Regions from separate parts of the Nonomuraea coxensis DSM 45129 genome, predicted to be linked through region 2. Evidence: riboswitches for the same ligand, from Rfam matches in the RefSeq annotation. Region 2 holds a riboswitch; the other holds the start of a gene.
The links. A riboswitch is a leader RNA that binds a small molecule or an ion and turns the genes downstream of it on or off. The one in region 2 is predicted to bind glycine.
Positions count from the first base shown of each region.

Region 1 (8,467 bases), 2.3 Mb from region 2:
GAGCCGACCTCGCCCTGGCAGCCGACCTCGGCGCCGGAGATGGAGGCGTTCTCCTTGAACAGCACGCCGATCGCGGCGGCCGTCAGCAGGAAGCGGATGACGCCCTCGTCGTCGGCCTGCGGGACGAAGCGGGTGTAGTAGGTGAGGACGGCCGGGATGATGCCGGCCGCGCCGTTGGTGGGGGCGGTGACGATGCGGCCGCCGGCGGCGTTCTCCTCGTTGACCGCGAGGGCGAACAGCGTCACCCAGTCCATCGCCTGGAGCGGGTCCTTCTCGGGCGGCTCGGCCTGGAGGCGGCGGTGGAGCTGGTTGGCGCGGCGCTTGACTTTGAGCCCGCCCGGCAGCACGCCCTCGCGGGAGATGCCGCGGCGCACGCACTCCTGCATGACCCGCCACAGGTTGAGCACGCCCGCGCGGATCTCGTCCTCGGTGCGGCCGAACGCCTTCTCGTTCTCCATCATCAGCGCGGAGATCGACAGGCCGGTGTTGGAGCAGTGCTTGAGCAGCTCCTCGCCGGTGGTGAACGGGTAGGGGAGCACGGTGTCGTCGGGTTTGATGCGGTCGGCGCCGGTGGCGTTCTCGTCCACGACGAAGCCGCCGCCGACCGAGAAGTAGACCTTCTCCCGCACCGTGTCGCCGCCGGCGTCGCGGGCGGTGAAGCGCATGCCGTTGGGGTGCTCGGGGAGGGAGATCTTGCGTTCGAAGACGAGGTCCTCGCCGACGACGAACGGGATCTCGTGGCGGCCGTGGAGGCGTACGGTGCCGGAGGCGCGCATGGCGGCCAGGCGCTCGTCGACGGTGTCGACGTCCACCAGCTCCGGCTTCTCGCCCGACAGGCCCAGCAGGACGGCCTTGTCGCTGCCGTGCCCCTTGCCGGTCAGGCCGAGCGAGCCGTAGAGGATCGCCTCGACGCGGGCCACCCGCTCCAGCAGGCCGTCCTCGTGCAGGCCCCGGGCGAACTTGTGCGCGGCCGCCATCGGGCCGCCCGTGTGGGAGCTGGAGGGCCCAATGCCGATCTTGAAGAGGTCGAAGACGCTGATCGCCATTGATGTGCGCCTTTCACTGGGACGGCGCCGGGGCCCCGGTGAGGGCCCCGGCGGGGAGATCAGGACTCGCCGGAGGTGAGGGCGGTGTACTCCTCGGGAGACAGCAGGTCCTCAGGCTCGCCCTCGATGCGCACCCGGAACATCCACCCTTCCCCGTAGGGGTCGCTGTTCACCAGGGACGGGTCGTCGGCCACGTTCTGGTTGACCTCGACCACCTCGCCGCCGACGGGCGCGTAGATCTCGCTGACGGACTTGGTGGACTCCACCTCGCCGACCGAGTCGCCGGCCTCGACGTTCGCGCCGACCTCGGGGAGCTGCACGAAGACGACGTCACCCAGGGCCTCGGCGGCGAACTCGGTGATGCCCACGGTGATGGTCAGGCCGTCGTCCAGCCCGGCCACCCACTCGTGTTCCTTGGTGTAGCTCAGCTCGTCAGGGATGTTGCTCACTTCTTCCTCCTGTAAAAGGGCAGCTCTACGAGGTCCACGGGTTCTTGGCTGCCCCGGATGTCCACTGCCAGGCCTTCGCTCGCGCCGGCGTCGACGTAGGCCATCGCGATGGGCTTGCCCAGGGTCTGGGAAGGCGCGCCGCTGGTGACCTCGCCGACGACGGCGCCGTCCCGCGTCACCGGGTAGCCGTGCCTCGGCACCCGGCGGCCCCGCGCGACCAGGCCGACGAGGCGGCGGCGTGGCTGGTCGTCCTTGACCGCCTCCAGCGCCGCCCGTCCGACGAAGTCGCCGGGCTTGTCGAATTTCACCACTCTGCCCAGTCCCGCGTCGAACGGGGTCAGCTCCGCGCCGAGCTCGTTGCCGTACAGCGGCATGCCGGCCTCCAGCCGGAGCGTGTCGCGGGCGGACAGGCCCGCGGGCGCGAGGCCGTACGGCTCCCCGGCGGCGGTGAGCGCGGCCCAGAGCGGCACGGCGTCCTGGTTCGCGACGAAGAGCTCGAAGCCGTCCTCGCCGGTGTAGCCGGTGCGGGCGATCAGCGCCTCGCGGCCGTCGACCAGGGCGGGCAGGCCGGCGTAGTACTTGAGCCCGGCGAGGTCGGCGTCGGTCAGCGTGGCCAGGATCTCCTGCGCGCGCGGGCCCTGGACGGCGATGAGGGCGTAGCGGTCGGAGCGGTCCTCGACGGCCGCGTCGTACGCTTTGGCCCGCTCCTGGAGTTCCTGGGCGACCTTGAGGTAGTTCGAGGCGTTGGCGACCACCATGAACTCCTCGTCCCCGAGCCGGTAGACGATGAGGTCGTCGAGCACCCCGCCCCGCTCGTCGACGATCATGGTGTAGCGGGCCCGGCCGGTCGCGAGCGCGGACAGGTGGCCGACCAGCGCGTAGTCCAGGGCCTCGGCGGCCTGGGAGCCGGTCACGAAGATCTCGCCCATGTGGGAGAGGTCAAACAGCCCGGCGGCCTCGCGCACGGCCTTGTGCTCGGCGGACTCGCTGCCGTACCGGAGGGGCATGAGCCAGCCGGCGAAGTCGGTGAGGGTGGCGCCCAGGCTCTCGTGGACGTCGCGTAGCGGTGTCGGTCGGGACATGTGTCGCACCTCAGGACAGGAGTGGATGCCAGCATCCTCCCCCTCTGTCATCGATGCCTGAGAGCTTCGCCCGATTTTTGCCGGACTTTCACCTTCGGCGAGGCCAAGAGCCTGCTTTCCAGAGGCCACCTCGTCCGTGCGGTCCTTTGCCTTGAGAGGTTCGCGGGGAGGGCTTGCTCCTTCAGGGACTCTGACCGGCTGTCAGAGTGCTCTCCCGCACGGTGTCGACGGTGATGCCCGCCAGCCTAGTGCCGGTACGGGGCATTTGTCGCCTACGGGTCTCAGCAGGCCGCGACCAGCGCCTCGAACACCGCGCCGTCCTCGGCCTCCTCCGGATGCCACTGCACGGCCATCGCGAACGACGCCGACTCCAGCTCCACCGCCTCGACCGTGCCGTCCCCGGCGGTCGCGGTCACCGTCAGGCCGGGAGCGAGCCGGTCCACGGCCTGGTGGTGGTAGTGCGGGACCGTCACCGGCTCCGCGCCGAGCGCCTTCGCCAGGCGGCTGCCGGGCACCGGCGTCACCGGCAGGTGGCCGAACACGCCCGGCCCCGGCGCGTGCCCCGTGTGCCCTGCCACGTCCGGCAGGTGCTGGTGGAGGGTGCCGCCGAGGGCCACGTTGAGCACCTGGAGGCCCCGGCAGACCCCCAGGTAGGGAAGCCCGGCGTCCAGCGCCCGCGCCAGCAGCGCGAACTCCGCCTCGTCGCGGAAGCCGCGCACGTAGCCGGTGCGCTCGTGCGGCCGCGCGCCGTACCTGGCCGGGTCGATGTCGCCGCCACCGGCGAGGACGAGCCCGTCGAGACCGCGCAGCGCCCCGGCGGGCTCGCCGGCCGGCGGCAGCACGACGGGCTGGCCGCCGGCCCGCACGACCTGCTCGACGTACATGTACGGCAGCAGCGCCACGCTCACGTCCGTCCAGACCGTGAACGTGGCGGGCTCCACGTAGGAGGTGATCCCGATCAACGGGCGACGCACGACGAGCTCCCCCTAGAGCGGCGTCACGTAGGCGCCGCTGATGCCGCCGTCCACCAGGAACTGGCTGGCCGTGATGAACGAGGAGTCGTCGCTGGCCAGGAACGCCACGGCCGCCGCGATCTCCGACGCCTCGGCGAAGCGCCCGAGCGGCACGTGCACCAGCCGCCGCTGCGCCCGCTCCGGGTCCTTGGCGAACAGCTCCTGGAGCAGCGGCGTGTTCACCGGCCCCGGGCAGAGCGCGTTGACCCTGATCCCCTCGCGGGCGAACTGCACGCCGAGCTCCCGCGACATCGCCAGCACCCCGCCCTTGGAGGCGGTGTAGGAGATCTGCGAGGTCGCCGAGCCCATCACGGCCACGAACGACGCGGTGTTGATGATCGAGCCCTTGCCCTGCCGCCGCATGTACGGGATCGCGTGCTTGCAGCACAGGTAGACGCTCGTGAGGTTGACCTCCTGGACCCGGCGCCAGGCGTCGAGCCCGGTCTCCAGGATGGAGTCGTCGTCGGGCGGCGAGATGCCGGCGTTGTTGAAGGCGACGTCCACGCTGCCGTAGGTCTCGTGGGCCGTCGCGAACACCCGCTCGACGTCGTCCTCGCGGGTCACGTCCGCCGCCACGAACAGGCCGCCGACCTCGCCCGCGGCCTTGACGCCCGCCTCCTCGTCGATGTCGACGCAGACGACCCTCGCGCCCTCCTCGGCGAACCTGCGGGCCGTGGCGAGCCCGATGCCGCTGCCCGCGCCGGTGATGACGGCGACCCGATCCTGCAACCGCTGCACTTGCTCACTCCCAGGAGATGAAGACGTTCTTGGTCTCGGTGAACGCCGCGAGGGCGTCAGGACCGAGTTCCCGGCCGAGGCCGGACTGCTTGAAACCGCCGAAGGGCGTCCAGTAGCGGACCGACGCGTTCGAGTTGACCGACAGCGCGCCCGACTCGACCGCCCGCGCCACGCGCAGCGCCCGCCCGACGTCCCGCGTCCAGATGGAGCCGCTCAGCCCGTACGGCGTGTCGTTGGCGACGCGGATCGCGTCGGCCTCGTCGGTGAAGCGGGCCACCGACACGACGGGACCGAAGATCTCCTCGGTGAACGCCGGGTCGGTCACCTCGGGAGTCAGCACGGTGGCGGGGAACCAGTAGCCCTTGCCGGCCGGGCACTCGCCCTGCAGCCAGGGGTCGGAGACGAACCCGCGGACCCGCTCCAGGTGCTCGGCGCTGATCAGCGGGCCCATCTCGGTGGCCTCGTCGAGCGGGTCGCCGACCCGGACGGCGCGCACGGCGGGGGCGAGCAGCGCCATGAACTCGTCGTACACCTCGGCCTGGACCAGCAGCCGGGAGCGGGCGCAGCAGTCCTGGCCGGCGTTGTCGAACACCGCGTACGGCGCCGCCGCGGCCGCCTTCGCGAGGTCGGCGTCGGCGAAGACGATGTTCGCCGACTTGCCGCCCAGCTCCAGCGTCAGCCGCTTGACCTGGGCCGCCGCCCTGGCCGCGATCTCCTTGCCGACCTCGGTCGAGCCGGTGAACACGATCTTGGCGACGTGCGGGTGCTCCACCAGCCGGGCCCCCGCGACCTCCCCTGCCCCAGGCAGCACCTGGAGCACCCCCTCGGGGAGGCCCGCCGCCAGGGCCAGCTCGGCCAGCCGCAGCGCGGTCAGCGGGGTCTGCTCCGCGGGCTTGACGACGACGGTGTTGCCCGCCGCCAGCGCCGGAGCCACGCCCCACGACAGGATGAGCATGGGGAAGTTCCACGGCACGATCACGCCCACCACGCCCAGGGGCTCCTGGAAGGTGACGTCCACGCCGCCGGGCACCGGGATCTGCTTGCCGTGGTTGCGCTCGGGCGCGGCGGCGTAGAAGTGCAGCACGTCGCGGACCGCGCCGGCCTCCCAGCGGGCGTTGCCGATGGTGTGGCCGGCGTTGTCCACCTCCAGCCTGGCCAGCTCCTCGGCGTGCTCGCCCACCAGGTCGGCGAAGCGCCGCAGCAGCCGCGCCCGGTCGCCCGGGGCCACCGCCCGCCAGGCCGGGTACGCCTTCCTGGCACGCTCCACGGCCCGGTCCACCTCGGCCGCGTCGGCGAACTCGACGTCCGTTATGACGTCCTCCGTCGCCGGATTGACGATCTTCATGTTCACATCCGTTCGAAACCGCGGAACAGCTCCCAGTCGGTCACCGCCGCGTCGTACGCGGCCAGCTCGACCCGCGCGTTGTTCGCGTAGTGCCCGACCACGTCCTCGCCGAACGCCTCGCGCGCCGCCTTCGACCCCTCGAACAGGGTCAGCGCGTCGCGCAGCGTCGCCGGCACGGTGTCGGCGCCGGAGTCGTAGGCGTTGCCCGCGTACGGGTCCTCCAGCGTCAGCTCGCCGTCGATGCCGTGCAGCCCGGCCGCGACCAGCGCGGCGACCGCCAGGTACGGGTTGACGTCGCCGCCCGGCACCCGGTTCTCGATGCGCAGCGAGAGCCCGTGACCGACCAGGCGCAGCGCGCAGGTGCGGTTGTCCAGGCCCCACTTGACGGCCGTGGGGGCGAAGCTGCCGGGGACGAAGCGCTTGTAGGAGTTGACGTTGGGGGCGAGCAGGAGGGTCAGCTCGCGCAGGCAGGCGAGCTGGCCGGCGATGAAGCGGGCGCCGAGCCGCGACAGGCCGTGCGGCCCGTCGCCGGCCATCACCGGGTCGCCGCCGGTGGAGCGGAGCGAGATGTGGATGTGGCAGGAGTTGCCCTCGCGCTGGTTCGGCTTGGCCATGAAGGTGATCGACCGGCCCTCCTGGGCGGCGATCTCCTTGGCGCCGTTCTTGTAGATCGCGTGGTTGTCGCAGGTCCTGAGCGCCTCGTCGAAGCGGAAGGCGATCTCGTGCTGGCCCAGGTTGCACTCGCCCTTGGCGGACTCGACGTACATGCCGGCGCCCTCCATGCCGCGCCTGATGCGGCGCAGCAGGGGCTCGACGCGGGCGGTGCCGAGGAGGGAGTAGTCGACGTTGTAGAGGTTGGCGGGGGTGAGGTCGCGGTAGGCGCGCTTCCAGGCGTCCTCGTAGGAGTTGTCGTAGACGACGAACTCCAGCTCGGTCCCGACGTACGCGGCCAGGTCCCGCTCGGCGAGCCGGGCGAGCTGGCGGCGCAGGATCTGGCGGGGCGAGGCGGTCACGTCGCCGCCGTCCTCCCAGGCGAGGTCCGCCATCAGCATCGCGGTCCCCTCCTGCCAGGGCACCCGGCGCAGGGTCGCGAGGTCGGGCCTCATGACGAAGTCGCCGTAGCCCCGGTCCCAGGACGACATGGCGTAGCCGGAGACCGTGTTCATGTCGACGTCCACGGCGAGCAGGTAGTTGCAGCCCTCCGAGCCGTGGTGCAGCACCTCGTCGAGGAAGTAGCGCGCCGAGAGCCGCTTGCCCTGCAACCTGCCCTGCATGTCGGCGATGGCGAGGAGCACCGTGTCGATCCGGCCCGCGGTCACCTCGTCGCGGAGCTCGTCCACGGTCAGGAAGCCTTCGTGCACGTTCAGGTCGCTCCGATCTGGCCTGAGGCGCTTTCCCGTTGATTGGGCTAGTCTCAGACCATTGATGTGCATGGTGGGATCGTCTGTCAAGACCCGAGGACATGTTGGACGAGTCGGCGCGACTGATGACGGTGCTGCGCCCGGTGCGGGCCGGCAACGCCTTCGAGGAGACGGTGGAGCGGCTGCTCCAGGCCATCAAGCTGGGCGTGGTGCCGCCGGGCGGCAAGCTGCCCCCCGAGCGCGAGCTGGCCGTGCGGCTCGGCATCAGCCGGGTCACCCTGCGTGAGGCGATCCGCGCCCTGTCCGACGCCGGCTATCTCGACGTGCGCAGGGGCCGCTACGGCGGCGCGTTCGTCACCTACGAGCCGCCCGCCCCCGACGCCCGCGACCTGCGCCAGGCCGTCGCCGAGATGGGCCGCGACGACCTCGCCGACGCGCTGACCTTCCGCCTGGCCGTCGAGTGCGGCGCCGCCCAGGTGCTGGCCGGCACGGAGCTCGCCGGCGAGCGGCGCGCCCTGCTGCTGCGCAGGCTCACCGAGCTCAACGAGGCGTCCCTGGAGGACTACCGCCGCCTCGACACCGCCTTCCACCTGTCCATCGCCGAGCTGACCGGCTCCACGCTGCTCACCACGGCCTGCGCCGACGCCCGTTCGCGGGTCAGCGACCTGCTCAACGCCATCCCGATGCTCCAGGTCAACCTGGACCACGCCGCCGTCCAGCACCGGGCCATCGTGGACGCCATCCTCGCGGGCGACCCCGACGCGGCCCGCCGCGCCATGACCGAGCACCTGGAGGGGACGGCCGCGCTGCTGCGCGCGTTCCTCGCATGACGGAAGTGACGTCACCGTAAGGGCGATCTCCTCGTACCATCGTTTAAAGGTCATGGGGGATTGGTTTCAGCACACCATCGTCGCCACGGGACGGCTGTCGCTGTTCTGTTTCTTCGTCATGCTCATCGTGGCGTTCATCGCGACGCGCATCAACGTCCGGCTGATCAGGGCGAAGGTCGGCTGGTTCCGCGACGTCAACGTGGGCGAGATGCACATCCACCACGTCGTCTTCGGCGTCGTGCTGATGCTCGTCGGCGGCGTCACGCAGATCGTCGTCGCGCCCGCCTCGCAGACCGGGCACGCGGTGGCGGCGGGCGTCTTCGGGGTCGGCTCGGCGCTGGTCCTGGACGAGTTCGCGCTGATCCTGCACCTGCACGACGTGTACTGGGAGGAGGAGGGGCGGACCTCGGTGGACGCGGTCTTCATCGCGGTCGCCGTCACCGGTCTGCTGCTCATCGGGCTCAGGCCGCTCACCTGGGACTACGGCACGCCCCTCGTCAACCCCGCCGTGCTCATCGTCGGCAACCTGGCGCTGGCCGTGATCACCCTGCTCAAGGGGAAGATCTGGACGGGCATGGCCGGGCTGTTCGTGCCGCCCATGCT
Region 1 covers NZ_CP068985.1:1,732,768-1,741,234, forward strand. Annotated here, with positions in the region: gene Nocox_RS08455 (L-serine ammonia-lyase) at 1-1,046, opposite strand, end outside; gene gcvH (glycine cleavage system protein GcvH) at 1,106-1,495, opposite strand; gene gcvT (glycine cleavage system aminomethyltransferase GcvT) at 1,492-2,577, opposite strand; glycine riboswitch at 2,612-2,706, opposite strand; glycine riboswitch at 2,707-2,804, opposite strand; gene Nocox_RS08470 (gamma-glutamyl-gamma-aminobutyrate hydrolase family protein) at 2,859-3,551, opposite strand; gene Nocox_RS08475 (3-oxoacyl-ACP reductase) at 3,564-4,328, opposite strand; gene Nocox_RS08480 (aldehyde dehydrogenase family protein) at 4,333-5,673, opposite strand; gene Nocox_RS08485 (glutamine synthetase family protein) at 5,676-7,034, opposite strand; gene Nocox_RS08490 (FadR/GntR family transcriptional regulator) at 7,136-7,864, shown strand; gene Nocox_RS08495 (hypothetical protein) at 7,917-8,467, shown strand, end outside.
Region 1: another riboswitch for glycine. It lies ahead of gcvT (glycine cleavage system aminomethyltransferase GcvT); the one in region 2 lies ahead of gcvP (aminomethyl-transferring glycine dehydrogenase).

Region 2 (15,161 bases):
GCGCCCCGTTGGGCAGCGCGTCCACGAGGTCCCTGGCCAGGCGCGGCTCGCTGAGGCCGGAGGCGTCGAGCACCTCGTCGACGGCGGTCCTGGCGGCCCGGTCGGCGTGCCGCCAGGCGTGCAGCCAGCTGTCGTCGCCGGCCGCGACCGGGATCTCCACGGCCTGGGCGACCTGCGTGGCGGAACGGGTCGGGTCGGGCCAGCGGCCGAGGTCGGGGGCGACCACGATGTGCTCGCCGGCCCGCCGCAGCCAGGACAGCAGCGGCCGCGACAGCCCGGGGCGGCCGAGCGTGACGACCACGTCGGGCTGGTGGGCGTCGGCGAACTCGGGCGTGCTCAGCAGGTGGTGGTAGGTGGAGACGGCGTGGTCGCCGTAGCGGGCGCCGCCGTTGGGCTCCGACAGCACCGGCCAGCCCGCCATGCCGGCGGCGGCGACGTAGCGGCGCACGTTGGCGGCGCCGTCGCCGACGACGAGCACGCCGCGCCGGGTGGGCGGGAGGTGCAGGGCGATCGGCGGGGGCGCGACGCGGGCGCGCACCCAGGGGCCGTTCGCGCCGCCGTCCAGCGGCTCGCACCAGGAGGTGTCGCCGTCGGGGATCAGCGGCTCGCGGAAGGCCAGGTTGAGGTGGACGGGGCCGGGGTCGGCCGGGCCGCTGGCGCGCTGGTAGGCGCGGCAGGCGAGCGAGCGCCAGTAGGCGACCTGGCCGGGGCGGTCCTCGGGGACGCCGACCTCGGCGAACCAGCGGGTCGCGGAGCCGTACATCTTGAGCTGGTCGATGGTCTGGTTGGCGCCGGTGCCGCGCAGCTCGGGCGGCCGGTCGGCGGTGAGCACCAGCAGGGGGACGCCGGACTCGGCGGCCTCGATCACGGCGGGGTGGAAGTTGGCCGTGGCGGTGCCCGAGGAGCAGATCAGCGCCACCGGCCGCTCGCTCCGTTTGGCCAGCCCCAGCGCCAGGTAGGACGCCGAGCGCTCGTCGATGCGCACGTGCAGCCGCACCCGCGACTCGGCGTGCAGCGCCATCGCCAGCGGGGCCGAGCGCGAGCCTGGGGCGAGCACCACGTCGGTGAGGCCGCAGCGCACCAGCTCGTCGACGAGCACCGTGGCCAGCGCGGTGGCGGGGTTCAACGTGACGCCTCCTGCATCCGGCGAAGCCACTGGGGAGAATCAATCTCGAATGCCGACAAATGCTGAAAATTCACCTCGGGGCGGCGGACCGTCAGCTCCCCGTCCACGGGCACCAGCGAGTCGTCCGCCACATCGCCGCTGAGCAGCGCCATCGTGCCGAGCCCGCACGCGTACGGGAGCGACGGCAGCGCGGCCGCCAGCGCCAGCCCCGCCGCGAGCCCCACGGACGTCTCCACCGCGCTGGAGACCACGGCGGGCAGCCCGCACGCCTCCACCACGCGCAGCGCCGCGCGCACGCCGCCGAGCGGCTGCACCTTGACCACCGCCACGTCGGCCGCCTCGGCCGCGCGCACCCGCAGCGGGTCCTCGGCGCGGCGGATCGACTCGTCGGCGGCGATCGGCACGTCACAGGCCCGCCGTACGGCGGCCAGCTCCTCCAGGGTGGCGCACGGCTGCTCGGCGTACTCCAGGTCGTACTTGTCGAGGCGCTTGAGCCGGGAGACGGCCTCGTCGACGCTCCACGCGCCGTTGACGTCCACCCGCAGCCTGCCGGACGGCCCGAGCGCGTCGCGCACGGCCTCGACCCTCGCCACGTCGTCGTCGAAGCCCTGCCCGCGCTCGGCCACCTTGACCTTGGCCGTGCCGCACCCGGAGCGCCGCACGATCGCGTGCGCCTCCTCGGGGTCGACGGCCGGGACCGTGGCGTTGACGGGGACACGCGCGCGCACCGGCGCGGGCCAGCCCTCGAAGGCGGCCTCACGGGCGCAGGCGAGCCAGCGGGCGCACTCGCGCGGGCCGTACTCGGGGAACGGGGAGAACTCGCCCCACCCGGCAGGGCCGCGCAGCAGCACGCCTTCCCTGACGGTCTGGCCCCGGAACCGCGTCCGCATCGGGATCCTGAAGACCACCGGGGCCTCGGGAGAACGCGCCACGACCCTCCCCCGCTCTGCGCCGCTGTCCGACCTGTCGCCATTAACCTTACGAGCATGTGGAGGAACCCGTCGCATCCGGACCGCCCGCTGCATGCCATTGTGCAGCCTCCCGGGCCCGCCCTCTTCACGGCGATCCGTGAGGCGCTCGACGGCACAGGACCGGCCGTCCTGCCGCTGACGCCCGGCGGCTCCTCCGCCGCCGCGATCGCCTCGCTGCGCCCCACCCACGCCGACGGCGTCCCGCTCGACGGCGGCGAGGGCGTCCCCGAGGACGTCGCCGTCGTGATCGCCACCAGCGGCAGCACCGGCGCGCCCAAAGGTGTCATGCTGTCGGCCACCGCGCTGCGGGCCTCGGCGGCGGCCTCGCTGCGCCGCCTGGAGGCGTCCAAGGGCGAGCGCTGGCTGTGCTGCCTGCCGGTCGCGCACGTCTCCGGGCTGCAGGTGCTGGTCCGCGCGCTGCTGTCGGGCACCGAGCCGGTCGTCCACCCGCGCTTCGACCCGCGCGCGGTGCTGGAGTCGGGGGCCGAGCACGTCTCGATGGTGCCGACGCAGCTCCACCGGCTGGTCGAGCTGGGGGCCGACCTGTCGGTGTTCAGGACGATCCTGCTCGGCGGCGCCGTGCCCCGCCCCGGCCTGCTGGAGCAGGCCAGGGACCTCGGCGCGCGGGTCGTGACGTCGTACGGCAGCAGCGAGACCAGCGGCGGCTGCGTGTACGACGGCCTGCCCCTTCACCACGTGGATGTCAAGATCGGCGCGGACGGGCTGATCAGGATCGCCGGTCCCGTGCTGTTCTCCGGCTACCGCTCCGGCCCCCCTGAGCCCTTCGACGGCGGCTGGTTCGTCACCTCCGACCTCGGCGAGCTGTCCGGCGGGCGGCTGCGCGTGCTGGGCCGGGCCGACGACGTCGTCAACACCGGCGGCGAGAAGGTGGTGGCCGGCGCGGTGGCGGCCGTCCTGGGCGAGCATCCCGCGATCGCCGACGTGGCCGTGATCGGCGTTCCCGATCCCGAATGGGGCGAACGGGTCACCGCCGTCGTCGTCCCCGCCCATCCCGACACACCACCCACGCTTGAGCAATTGCGGGCGTACTCCCACGATAGGCTGCCCCCTTACGCCGCCCCCCGCGAGCTGCGCCTCGTCGCCGCCCTGCCCCTGCTGCCGAACGGCAAGACCGACCTGGTCAGCCTGAAGGCAGGAACCTGACGAAGTGCCGCTGCGTCATAGTGGGGAGAAGGAGGGAGCCTTCATGGACCAGACCCGCAAGATGTGGGCATCCGCGGCCGTCGTCGGCGTCATCGTCGCCGGAGGCGTCTCCATCGCGGCGGCCGCCTCGGCGGGCAGGCTCGACCAGGCGGCGGAGGAGACCAGAGCAGTGGTGGAGAGGCAGCCGGCCCCGTCCCCCGGGCCCTCCGGCGGCGCCGACGACGGCGTCGTGGTCTCCGAGGAGGTCAACCCCGACCCCGACAAGGTCTTCGAGTACTGGACCGACGACCGCATGGAGGGCGCCGAGCCCATGCCCATGCCGGTGGTCACCGAGGGTGGCGTCTTCCACATCACGGAGTGACGAGTCGGGATTCCCGCGGATCGGGGGCTTCTGCCGCTTTTTCGGCAGTTCGTCCCCTCGGGAACAAATGGCGGAAATTGGCGTTATTGATACTGGTGCGCCGTGCGGACAGCGAAGCCGCCCCGCCACAACCTGCCTGATCGCTTCTTACTCCGTACGGAGGAGGTGTCCTCATGCCCAGAACCGCCGTGGCGACCCCGCACGCGACTCTCGACCAACTGATCGAACGAGGACGTTACCAGGGTCACCTTTCTCTGGCGGAGCTGCGTGACGCGTTCGCCCAGGCCGGCGTCAGCCCTTCCGAGGGCCGCACGATCCTGCGCGAGCTCTCCGAGGCCGGCGTCAGCCTGGCCGCCGAGAACGAGCCGTCTCTCAGCAAGACCGCCCCCGGAAAGACCCGCAAGACCGACGAGTCCACGCCCGCCGAGGAAGACGCCCCGAAGAAGACCCCGTCCCCGCGTGCAAAGGCTACCGGCCGCAAGGCCGCCAAGGCAAAAAGCACCGCGCCCAACGGCGCCGGCGAGAACGCGGCGCCCGCCGACGGCAAGCCGGAGCACGAGGAGGACGTCCCCGACGACCTCGTGATCGAGGAGGCCGAGCTGGAGCACGAGCAGGTCGACCTGGACGACACGCAGTCGGTCATGGGCGACTCGGTGCACACGTACCTGAAGTCGATCGGCCGCCGCACCCTGCTGACCGCCGCCCAGGAGGTCGAGCTGGCCCGGCGCATCGAGGCCGGCCTCTACGCCGAGTACAAACTGGAGACCCAGCCCGACCTGGCACCGGACGTCCGCGACGACCTGCGCCTGGTGGTCGAGGACGGCCGGCGGGCCAAGGACCACATGTTGGAGGCCAACCTCCGGCTGGTGGTCTCGGTGGCCAAGAAGTACACCGACCGCGGCATGTCGCTGCTGGACGTGGTGCAGGAGGGCAACCTCGGCCTCATCAGGGCCGTGGAGAAGTTCGACTACACCAAGGGCTTCAAGTTCTCGACGTACGCGATGTGGTGGATCCGGCAGGCCATCCAGCGCGGCTTCGCCGACTCGGCCCGGACGATCCGGCTGCCCGTCCACGTGCTGGAGATGCTCTCCAAGCTGTCGCGCGTGGAGCGGGACATGCACCAGCGCCTCGGCCGCGAGCCCACCCCCGAGGAGCTGGCCGTCGAGCTGGACAAGACCCCCGACCAGATCGAGGAGCTGCTGCGCACCAGCCGCCAGCCGATCTCCCTCAACGCGACGATCGGCGAGGACGGCGAGACCACGATCGGCGACCTCATCGAGGACGTCGACTCGCCGGAGGCGTCGGAGATCGTCGACCGCCAGTTGCTGGGCGACCAGCTCCGCGGCGTGCTCGACAACCTCTCGCCGCGCGAGTCGAAGATCATGGCGCTGCGCTTCGGCCTGGTGGACGGCAAGCCGCACACCCTGGACGAGATCGGCAAGCACCTGGGCCTGACCCGGGAGCGGATCCGCCAGCTCGAGAAGGAGTCGCTGTCGAAGCTGCGGCACCCGAGCAACACCCGCCCGCTGCTCGACTGGGCGAGCTGAGCCCCCCGCCCGAGCACACCGGAAGCCCCGGCGCCCCTCACGAGGAGGAGCGCCGGGGCTTCCGCGTGTCCAGCCCCGGGGCCCGCGTGACTACTGGGTCGCGGGGACCGGGCGCGGGACGCGCGGGATGCCCCACAGGCGGTTCTCCTCGCGCAGCGTGCGCAGCCGGTCGACCTCGGCCGTCCACTCGCGCCCGCGCGGCGTCGCCCTGGCCTTGCGGCGGGCGATGCGGTCGTCGTAGGACTTGACCCCGAAGGTGGCCCGCCGGCCCGCCTCGGCGGCGCGCAGCGCCTCGGTCAGCGCGTGGTCGAACGCCCGGCCCGCGGCCAGCAGCTCGATCTCGTCGGCCGCCGCGGCCCGCAGCTCCCGCAGCGTCCGCTCGGCCTGCCGGGCCCGCTCCAGCAGCTCGGGATAGCTCCTGGAGATCTCGCGGTCCGCGTGGTAGCGAACCTCGGCCTCCCGGCTCACCCGCGGACGGAAAAACGCCATGGACCCTGCCCCTTCACCAGCCGGTAAGTCATGCCAGGCCCAAGAGTACGCCTCCCCGCGACACGTGCGGAAATCGCCCCGCGGCGCCGCCCTTTACATAGTAAGATGATCTTCATGCCCGCCAAGAGACCACCGATCCCCCTCTCCCGCGAGCGGATCATCGAGGCCGCGCTGCACATCGCCGACAGCCAGGGGCTGCGCCGGCTCACCATGCGCCGCCTCGGCGACGCGCTGCAGGTCGAGGCCATGGCCATCTACCACCACCTGCCCCGGGGCAAGGAGGCGCTGATGGACGCCCTGGCCGAGCACGTGACCACCGTCCACGTCGAGCAGCGCCCCACCTGGCAGGAGACGGCCAAGGCGTGGTGCCGGGCGGAGCGGGAGCTGCTGCGCGAGCACCCCGGCGTGCTGGCCCTGGCCCTCACCAAGCCGCCCAAGGGCACCACGCTCATCGCCCTGCGCGAGCAGACCGAGCAACTGGCCGACGGCGGCCTCGGCGACGCCCCCGACGCGGTGCGGGCGCTGCGCGCGTTCGTGTACGGCAGCGTCGCCGTCGAGATCCAGCGCTCCGGCTGGGCCGATCCCGAGGTCGACGAATGGGTACGGCGGGACGAACGTGCCGACGCGGACTTCGAGCGCGGACTTGACGCTCTTCTCAAGGGTTTGCAAACGTGATGCGCGTGTCGCGCTTGGCCCGTTATCCTGCATAAGGCACCCTGTGTCGAAGGTCACACGTCACGGTGACGGCACCGCACGCGCCAAAAGAACAACCCGAGCCGCTCCCGCCCCTCACAACGGGAGCATCCCACGAGATATCGGAGGCACGCCGATGTGCCCGCACGTCCCGGCCTGTCCGGATGCAGAGGCGCCCGACCGCGAGGCGGCACGCACCCTCGCCTGCCATCCCGAGCAGGGGTGGAGCCTGCTCTGCAACGGCGTGGTCCTGTTCGAGGACACCGGGGAGCTCCTGCCGAGCGGCGCCACGATCGAGCCGCACCGCCCCGTGGGCGTCTGAGCCCCCGGCCTAGGAGAGCCGCCGGCTCCGCCGGCCGGTCAGCGCGTAGCGGCCCAGCCACTCCGCCACGATCCCGCCGACCCGGGCGGGATCCTTCTTGAGGTCGTGCCCCTCGCCGGGCAGCACCACCAGCCGCGCCGCGTCCGCCGCGTCGGGGACGCCGAACGGATCACGGTCGCCGTTGACGACCAGCACGTCCACCCCCGCACCGCGCAGCTCGCCGGCCCTGGACCTGTCGGGCCGGCCCGGCGGGTGCAGGGGGAAGGCCAGCGCCACCACCGCCGCCGCGCCCACCGCCGCCGCGGTGCGGCAGGCCACCCGCGCCCCGTTGCTCCGCCCGCCCTGCACGAGGGGCAGGCCGGGCCGGCGCGCCCGCAGCTCCGCCAGGACCGCCTCCCACGCCTCGTCCTGCCGGGCCGGCGAGCCGGGGGCCCGCGCCCCCGCCAGCCGGAACGCCTGCGTCACCCGGGCCACCCCGAACCCCGCCGCGAGCGCCGCGTCGCGCACGGCCAGCAGGTCGGGGGCGTCCACTCCCCCGGCCGAGCCGTGGGTGAGGACGAGCAGCAGCCGCGGGTCGTCCGGCTCCTCCAGATCCACCCGTGCCGGCCCCCGCGGGGTCGTGATCTCCATGGTGCAGAACGGTACCTTCGGAGGAGGCCGCAGTGGCTCTCAGGGCTGATGACGGCGCGCCGCGCGTGCAGCATGATGTCCTCATGCAGCACGATCGTCCTCTCCGTGAGGACCTCAAGGCCACGCTCGACGCCCGTCGCGACCTCGGCCCCGACTACGAGAACGCGCTCCTCGAGTCCTTCGCCGACCGCCTCGACGAGACGATCGCCCTCCGGGTGCGGGCCGAGCTGGCCGCCCACGGCGCCGGGCCCGGCCCCTACGGAGCCGGCCCCCGGCCCAAGGCCAAGAGCCCGGGCTCCGCGATGATCCCGATCGCGCTGGGCTCGCTCGGCATCGGCGTGCCGCTGACCGCGATCGCGTCGAGCAACGCGGGCCTGCTGGGGCTCACCATCTCCTGGATCGCCATCGTCATCATCAACGTGGCCGCCGCTGCGGCCATCATGCGCCGCGACTGACCCGGCCCGGCGGACGGGGTCAGGAGTCGCGCTCGTAGCGCAGGCGCACCTCGGCGGCGAGCGTCTCGTCGGCGTGCCCCAGCCCGTACGACCACACCTGGTCGGCGTCCTCCGGCCGCCCGCGCAGCGGCAGTGTGCGGGCCAGCAGCTCGATGGCCAGGGCGCTGGTCTGGGCGTCGGCCCCGCTCTCCACGGTCTCGGCGAACTCGGCGCAGGCCAGCTCCAGGTGCGCGATGCCGAGCCGCACCCGCAGCCCCGGCACCTCGGACTCGGGGGCGATGCCGAGGGCCTCGATGAGCACGTCGGCCGCCTGGCCGGGCTCGCCGTGCTCCAGCAGCAGGTCGGCGAGCTGCCGCGCGGCCAGCGCCGCCACCTGCTCGTCGCCGGTCGCCACGGCCTCGCGCAGCTCCGTCTCCGCCTCGCCCAGGGTCTCGGCCAGCCGGGCCAGCGCCAGGTGGGCGTGCGGCAGGTAGGCGGGGGTGCCGACGCCCAGCACGGCCTGCCAGGCGGCTCTTGCCTGCTCGGTGCGTCCTTCGCGTTCGAAGCCCTGGGCCAGGTGGCAGGCGGCCTGGGCGGCGTACTCGGGGTGGTTGGTGGCCAGGGCGGTGCGGGCGGCCGCGCGGGCCGCCTCGACGTCGCCGCGCTCCTCCAGCACCACGGCGAGCCCGACGGCGGCCTGGGCGCGGTCGGGCCCCTCGGGGTCGGCGACGAGCCGCCGCAGGATCGCCGCGGCGCCGTCGAGGTCACCGCTCTCGGCGAGCCGGCGGGCGGTGTCGAGGGGCGGGGTCTCCAGCTCCGATGACGTCAAGAGAGCTCCTTACGGCGCCGCGTGGCCTGGGTCGCACCGAAGCCTAACCACTTCCGGCGATCATGTCTGCTCACTTGACGATGCCGGACTGGATCCCCGCCCGCGGCCGGCTCAGTCCTCGTACGCCTCCAGCGGAGGGCACGAGCAGACCAGGTTGCGGTCGCCGTAGGCCTGGTCGATGCGGCGCACCGGCACCCAGTACTTGCCCTCGCGCAGCGACGCCACCGGATAGGCGGCCTCGCTCCGGGTGTAGGGGTGCGGCCACTCGTCGGCGGTGACCGACTCGGCCGTGTGCGGGGCGTTGCGCAGCGGGTTGTCGGCCGGGTCGTACGCGCCCGACGCCACCTTGGCGATCTCCTCGCGGATGGCGATCATGGCGTCGGCGAACCGGTCGAGCTCGCCGAGGTCCTCGCTCTCGGTGGGCTCGATCATGAGCGTCCCCGCCACGGGGAACGACATGGTGGGCGCGTGGAAGCCGTAGTCGATGAGGCGCTTGGCCACGTCGTCCACGGTGACGCCGGTCTCCTTGGTGATCTGCCGCAGGTCGACGATGCACTCGTGCGCGACCAGCCCGCCGCGCCCGGTGTAGAGCACCGGGTAGTGCGGGGCCAGCCGCCTGGCCAGGTAGTTGGCCGACAGGATGGCCTGCTCGGTGGCGGCGGTGAGGCCGTCGGCGCCCATCATCCTGATGTAGGCCCACGAGATCGGCAGGATGCCCGCCGAGCCGTGCGGAGCGGCCGAGACCGGGCCGACGGGGGTGCCGCCGGTCAGCGGGTGGCCGGGCAGGTAGGGGGCCAGGTGGCCGCGGACCGCGACCGGGCCGACGCCGGGGCCGCCGCCGCCGTGCGGGATGCAGAAGGTCTTGTGCAGGTTGAGGTGGGACACGTCGGCCCCGAACTCGCCCGGCCTGGCCAGCCCGACCAGGGCGTTGAGGTTGGCGCCGTCCACGTAGACCTGGCCGCCGGCCTCGTGCACCTTGGCGCAGATCTCGGTGATGCTCTCCTCGTACACGCCGTGGGTGGAGGGGTAGGTGACCATGATCGCGGCGAGCGCGTCGCGGTGCTTGGCGATCTTGGCGTCGAGGTCGGCGAGGTCCACGTTGCCGTCGGCGTCGCAGGCGACGACCACGACCCGCATGCCGGCCATGACGGCGCTGGCGGCGTTGGTGCCGTGCGCCGAGGACGGGATGAGGCAGACGTCGCGGCCGTTCTCGCCGTTGGCCCGGTGGTAGGCGCGGATGGCCAGCAGCCCGGCGAACTCGCCCTGCGAGCCGGCGTTGGGCTGCAGCGAGACCGCGTCGTAGCCGGTGACCTCGGCGAGCCAGCGCTCCAGCGTGCCGATCAGCTCCAGGTAGCCCTCGGCCTGCTCGACCGGCGCGTACGGGTGCACGCCCGCGAACTCCGGCCAGGTGATCGGCTCCATCTCGGTGCTGGCGTTGAGCTTCATCGTGCAGGAGCCGAGCGGGATCATCGACCGGTCGAGCGCGATGTCCTTGTCCTGGAGCCGGCGCAGGTAGCGCAGCATCGCGGTCTCGGAGCGGTGGCTGTGGAAGACCGGGTGGGTGAGGTAGCCGGACTCGCGCAGCAGCTCGGCGGGCAGCGCGTCGGCGGTGGCCTCGACGTCGACGTCCTGCCCTGGCACGCCGAACGCGGCCCAGACGGCGCGCAGCTCGGCCGCGCCGGTCTTCTCGTCGCAGGCGACCGAGACGTGGTCGTCGTCGGCCCGCCACAGGTTGACGCCGCGCTCGGCGGCGGCGGCGACCACCTCGGAGGCCCGTCCGGGCACCCGGACGAGGACGGTGTCGAAGAACGCGCCGTGCACGACCTCCAGCCCGCCCGCGCGCAGGCCCTCGGCGAGGGCGGCGGCGTGCCGGTGGGCGCGCAGCGCGATGCGGCGCAGGCCCTCGGGGCCGTGGTAGACGGCGTACATGCCGGCGATGACGGCCAGCAGCACCTGCGCGGTGCAGATGTTGCTGGTGGCCTTCTCGCGGCGGATGTGCTGCTCGCGGGTCTGCAGGGCGAGCCGGTAGGCGGGGTCGCCGTCGGCGTCCACGGACACGCCGACCAGCCGGCCGGGGAGCTGGCGCTGCAGGCCCTCGCGGACGGACATGTAGGCGGCGTGCGGGCCGCCGAAGCCGAACGGCACGCCGAAGCGCTGGGAGGAGCCGATCGCGATGTCGGCGCCCAGCTCGCCCGGCGCGGCCACGAGGGTGAGCGCGAGCAGGTCGGCGGCGGCCACGACGAGCGCCCCGGCCTCGTGCGCGGCGGCGGCCACGGCGCGGAAGTCGCGCAGCCGCCCGGAGGCGCCCGGGTACTGGACGAGCACGCCGAAGCACTCGGGCAGCGGGCTCCCGTCGAGCGGGTGCTCGGCGAGCTCGATGCCGAGCGGCTCGGCGCGGGTGGCGAGCACCCGCTTGGTCTGCGGCAGGGCGTCGGCGTCGACCACGAACACGTGGCTCTTGGAGCGGCCGGCGCGCCGGGCGAGGGTCATGGCCTCGGCGGCGGCGGTGGCCTCGTCGAGCAGGGACGCGCCGGCGACGGGGAGTCCGGTCAGGTCGGAGACGACGGTCTGGAAGTTGAGCAGCGCCTCCAGCCGCCCCTGCGAGATCTCCGGCTGGTACGGCGTGTACGCGGTGTACCAGCCCGGGTTCTCCAGCAGGTTGCGGCGGATCACCGCGGGCGTGACCGTGTCGTGGTAGCCGAGGCCGATCATGGAGGTGAGCACCCGGTTGCGGCCGGCCAGGGCGCGCAGTTCGGCGATCGCCTCGCTCTCGCCGACGGCGGCGGGCAGCGTGAGCCGGTCCTTGGCCCGGATGGCCTCGGGGACCGCCACGGCCACCAGGTCGGCGACGGACTCGAAGCCCACGGTCTCCAGCATGCGCTGCTGGTCGGCCTCGGACGGGCCGATGTGGCGGCCGGCGAACGGCGGCTCGGCCAGGGACGTGGGCGCGGACGGCGGCGGCGAAGCCGGCAGGGACTCTGACAGAGCGGTCATGGACGGTGCCTCCCGAGGCTTATGGAGACCGGCGCCGGGGCGCGGGCGGATGCCGGGTCTCCCCCTCTGTCAGCGCGGGCGTCACCGCGACCTGAGAGCTTCGCCTCGAACGGAGGCTTGCACCGTCGGTGAGGCGCGCCTGGCGGGCGTGCCTGCTTTCCAGAGTTGCCTCACCCGAGCGGTACCGGTTGCCTGAGAGATTCCGGGGAGGGTTGCTCCTTCGGCGCCCCAGGACCAGGTGGTGCCCGGGGACTCTCCCGCACGGGGTCGTCAGCCTTACCTGTCCTAGGTTACTACTCTGGACGTTACGGGCGAATTACTACCCCAGGCGCCGGGCACGGCGGCGCTGGGCGAGCTCGTCAGCGGGGTGGTCGGCCGGGACGTTGTCCTCGACCGCCGCGCGTTCCCCCGGCAGCTCCGCGAGGCTTCCCTCGACCTCACGCCAGACCCGGCCGAGCGCGATGCCGAACACGCCCTGGCCGCCCTGGAGGAGGTCTATCACCTCGTCGGCCGAGGTGCACTCGTAGACGCTGACGCCGTCGCTCATGAGCGTGATCTGCGCGAGGTCGGCGACCCCGCGGTCACGCAGGTGCTGCACGGCCGTGCGGATCTGCTGCAGCGACACCCCGGTGTCGAGGAGCCGCTTGACGACCTTGAGCACCAGGATGTCGCGGAAGCTGTAGAGCCGCTGGGAGCCCGAGCCGTGCGCGGCCCGGATGGTCGGCTCCACCAGGCCCGTCCGGGCCCAGTAGTCGAGCTGCCTGTAGGTGATGCCGGCCGCCGCACAGGCGGTGGGCCCGCGGTACCCGATGTCGTCCGGCACGGCCGCCGGACGCTCGTCGAAGAGCAGCCCCTGCTCCCCGGCACGCTGCCGCGCGTCCTCGCGCCGCACCGGATCTTCCTGGCCGGCCGTCTTTCCCTCGCCGCTGCTGACCGCCACGCGGACCTCCGGCTTTCTCTCATCCCGCGGCCCGATCTGGGGGTTCATATAGGGCGACCGCGGGTTTCACTTGCACCGTAGGACCGTGACCATGCTCAGTCAACGATCCGGCTCGGCGCGTCGTGAAGCGTAAATGCACCGAAATACCTACCCCGCCCTGCCAAAGTCCTCGGGAGTGATCGTGTCAAGGAACTCCCTGAACTTCTCCACCTCGTCCTCCTGGTCGTCCGGGATGACCACGCCGGCCTCCTGGACCACCTCCTCGCTGGCGAAGATGCGTGCTCCGGTGCGCAGGGCGAGCGCGATGGAGTCGGAGGGCCGCGCGCTCACCTCCACGCCGTTGGAGAACACCAGGTCGGCGAAGAAGATGCCGTCACGCAGTGCGACGATGTTGACCGCGCGCAGGCCGACGCCCAGCGCGCTCAGCACGTCGCGGAACAGGTCGTGGGTAAGCGGCCGCGGCGGCGGTTCCTCCGCTTGGGCGAGGGCGATGGCCGTCGCCTCGGTCATGCCGATCCAGATGGGAAGGAACCGTTCCCCGTGTGCCTCCTTGAGCAAGACGATCGGTTGATTTGTGGGCATTTCGACTCTTACGCCCACGACCTCCATCTGCAACACGGGCTGCTCCGTATTCCTGACCGGTGACCCGGCACAGCTCTTGGTTCGTCGCTTCTGCTGACTGGCTACTTCATTTCAACGTAACACCCGGGAGGCCCCGATTGCTCCCCGGCCGCCGGTCGGGTCTCCCTCAGCGCCCCAGCACCGAACGTACCCCGGTCCGGACCAGCGACGCGTGCAGGTCGAGCAGCAGGCTGGACAGCTCCCGCGCGGTCTCCTCGGCCTCGCCGATGGCGCCCGGGGCGCGGCGTTTCAGCACCGGCGCGACGCTCTGCTCGACCAGGCCGCACTCGCGCTCGGCGGCGGCCTTGACCGCGCGCAGGTGCCGGGCGCCCAGGCCGAAGCGGGCCAGCGCGCCGACCGTGCGGGCGATCTTGAGCGCCTCCTCGTCGTAGCGGCGGGCGACCGGGGCCAGCAGGCCGTAGTCCTCGCACTCGGCGAGGGTCTCCTCGTCGATGCCGGCGGCCTCCAGCAGCTCGGCGCGGCCGAGCCGGACCTCCTGCCTGTCGGGCACGGCCCGGGGGCGGCCGAAGCTCTCGGCCATGCGGTCCTTGATGACCCGCAGCGGCAGGTAGTGGTCGCGCTGCTCGGTGAGGATGAAGCGGAGCTGCTCGACGTGCAGATGGGTGAACTTGCGATAGCCGGAGGGGCTGCGCTCGGGCTCGATGAGCCCTTCGCCCTCCAAGAACCTGATCTTGGAGATCGTCACATCGGGGAACTCGCCCTGCAGCAGGGCGAGCACCTCCCCGATGCTCATGTGCGAGCGGGCCGCCTGGGAAGTCATGCGCTGTGGTTGCCCCGCATGAGGAAGACCAGCCGGAACTTGCCGATCTGCACCTCGTCGCCGGAGTGCAGCGGAACCTCCTCGATCCGCTCGCGGTTGACATAGGTGCCGTTGAGGCTGCCGACGTCGCGGACGGAGAACTGGCCGCCGCGGTGGCGGTAGAACTCGACGTGGCGGCGCGAGACGGTGATGTCGTCGAGGAAGATGTCGCTCTCCGGGTGACGCCCGGTCGTGGTGAGGTCCTTGTCCAGCCGGAAGCGGCTGCCCTGGTTGGGGCCCCTGGTCACCGTGAGCAACGCCGTGCCGGGCGGGAGCTGCTCCACCAGCGCCCGCTCCTGCAGGAGCATGTCGCCTGTCTCAGCCTCGTACGCCTCGATTCCCGCGACGGAGATCGTCGAAGTGGTGTCCCCTGCGACCTCGAGTCTGGCCAGCGGTGACCCGCAACGGGAACAGAAACGGGCATCCCCGGGGTTGGCGTGCCCGCACTGCGTGCAGTAGACGCTCGGCATCGATCGGCTCGGCCTCCTACCGCGAAGACGCGGCGACGGTGCTCAGAACGCGCCTCGCTTCGCTTTCTTCAAGTTTGCGAATGCCGCAACATACGCTGATCAGCGGCAAAGGTCAACTCGGGGCGCTGGACGGTGGTTTGGACGCAGACAAAGTTACCGCCGCTTCCGCCCCGTGGTCCATGCCGCCGCGCGTTTCTACATTACGATCTTGCGGCGGCCGGCGCGCGCCTGGCAACCGTGGTTCTCGCCACTCTCGCGCCGCTCACGCCGCGTGACCGCTCCCGGACCCGGATCAGCCGGCGGCCCGCTCCACCACCCGCGCCCAGCGCTCCAGGAGCGCCTGGGCGCCGTCCATGTCGGCCGCCTCGGCCCACAGGTCGGTGACGGGCTCGGTGGCGGCGGGCAGCACCAGCACCCAGCTCCCGTCGTCGCGGGCCACCCGCACCCCGTCGGTGGTGTCGACGCGGTAGCCCGCGGGCTCGGCCTCGGCGGCCTCGATGACCGAGCGCATGACCGCGCCCTTGGCCGCCCACGGCGTCGGCACCGTCCGCCGCAGCAGCCTGACCTCGGGGATCCTGGCGTCGATCTGGCTGAGCGAGAGCCGGGTGCGGGCGACCAGCCCGAGGAGGCGCATGAACGCGGCCAGCCCGTCGATGGCCGGGCTGAACTCGGGCACCACGAACCCGCCGCGCCCGTCCGCCGCGAAGATCATGTCGGGGCCGGCGACGGCCGCCGTGAGGGCGTCCAGCG
Region 2 covers NZ_CP068985.1:4,050,915-4,066,075, reverse strand. Annotated here, with positions in the region: gene menD (2-succinyl-5-enolpyruvyl-6-hydroxy-3-cyclohexene-1-carboxylic-acid synthase) at 1-1,126, opposite strand, end outside; gene Nocox_RS19000 (o-succinylbenzoate synthase) at 1,123-2,016, opposite strand; gene Nocox_RS18995 (AMP-binding protein) at 2,113-3,261, shown strand; gene Nocox_RS18990 (hypothetical protein) at 3,305-3,622, shown strand; gene Nocox_RS18985 (RNA polymerase sigma factor) at 3,796-5,169, shown strand; gene Nocox_RS18980 (hypothetical protein) at 5,260-5,658, opposite strand; gene Nocox_RS18975 (TetR/AcrR family transcriptional regulator C-terminal domain-containing protein) at 5,773-6,333, shown strand; gene Nocox_RS18970 (DUF5999 family protein) at 6,488-6,673, shown strand; gene Nocox_RS18965 (alpha/beta hydrolase family protein) at 6,683-7,303, opposite strand; gene Nocox_RS18960 (hypothetical protein) at 7,387-7,758, shown strand; gene Nocox_RS18955 (tetratricopeptide repeat protein) at 7,778-8,566, opposite strand; gene gcvP (aminomethyl-transferring glycine dehydrogenase) at 8,678-11,560, opposite strand; glycine riboswitch at 11,730-11,830, opposite strand; gene Nocox_RS18945 (MerR family transcriptional regulator) at 11,880-12,500, opposite strand; gene Nocox_RS18940 (bifunctional nuclease family protein) at 12,648-13,118, opposite strand; gene ftsR (transcriptional regulator FtsR) at 13,249-13,902, opposite strand; gene Nocox_RS18930 (double zinc ribbon and FHA domain-containing protein) at 13,899-14,411, opposite strand; gene Nocox_RS18925 (mannose-1-phosphate guanyltransferase) at 14,704-15,161, opposite strand, start outside.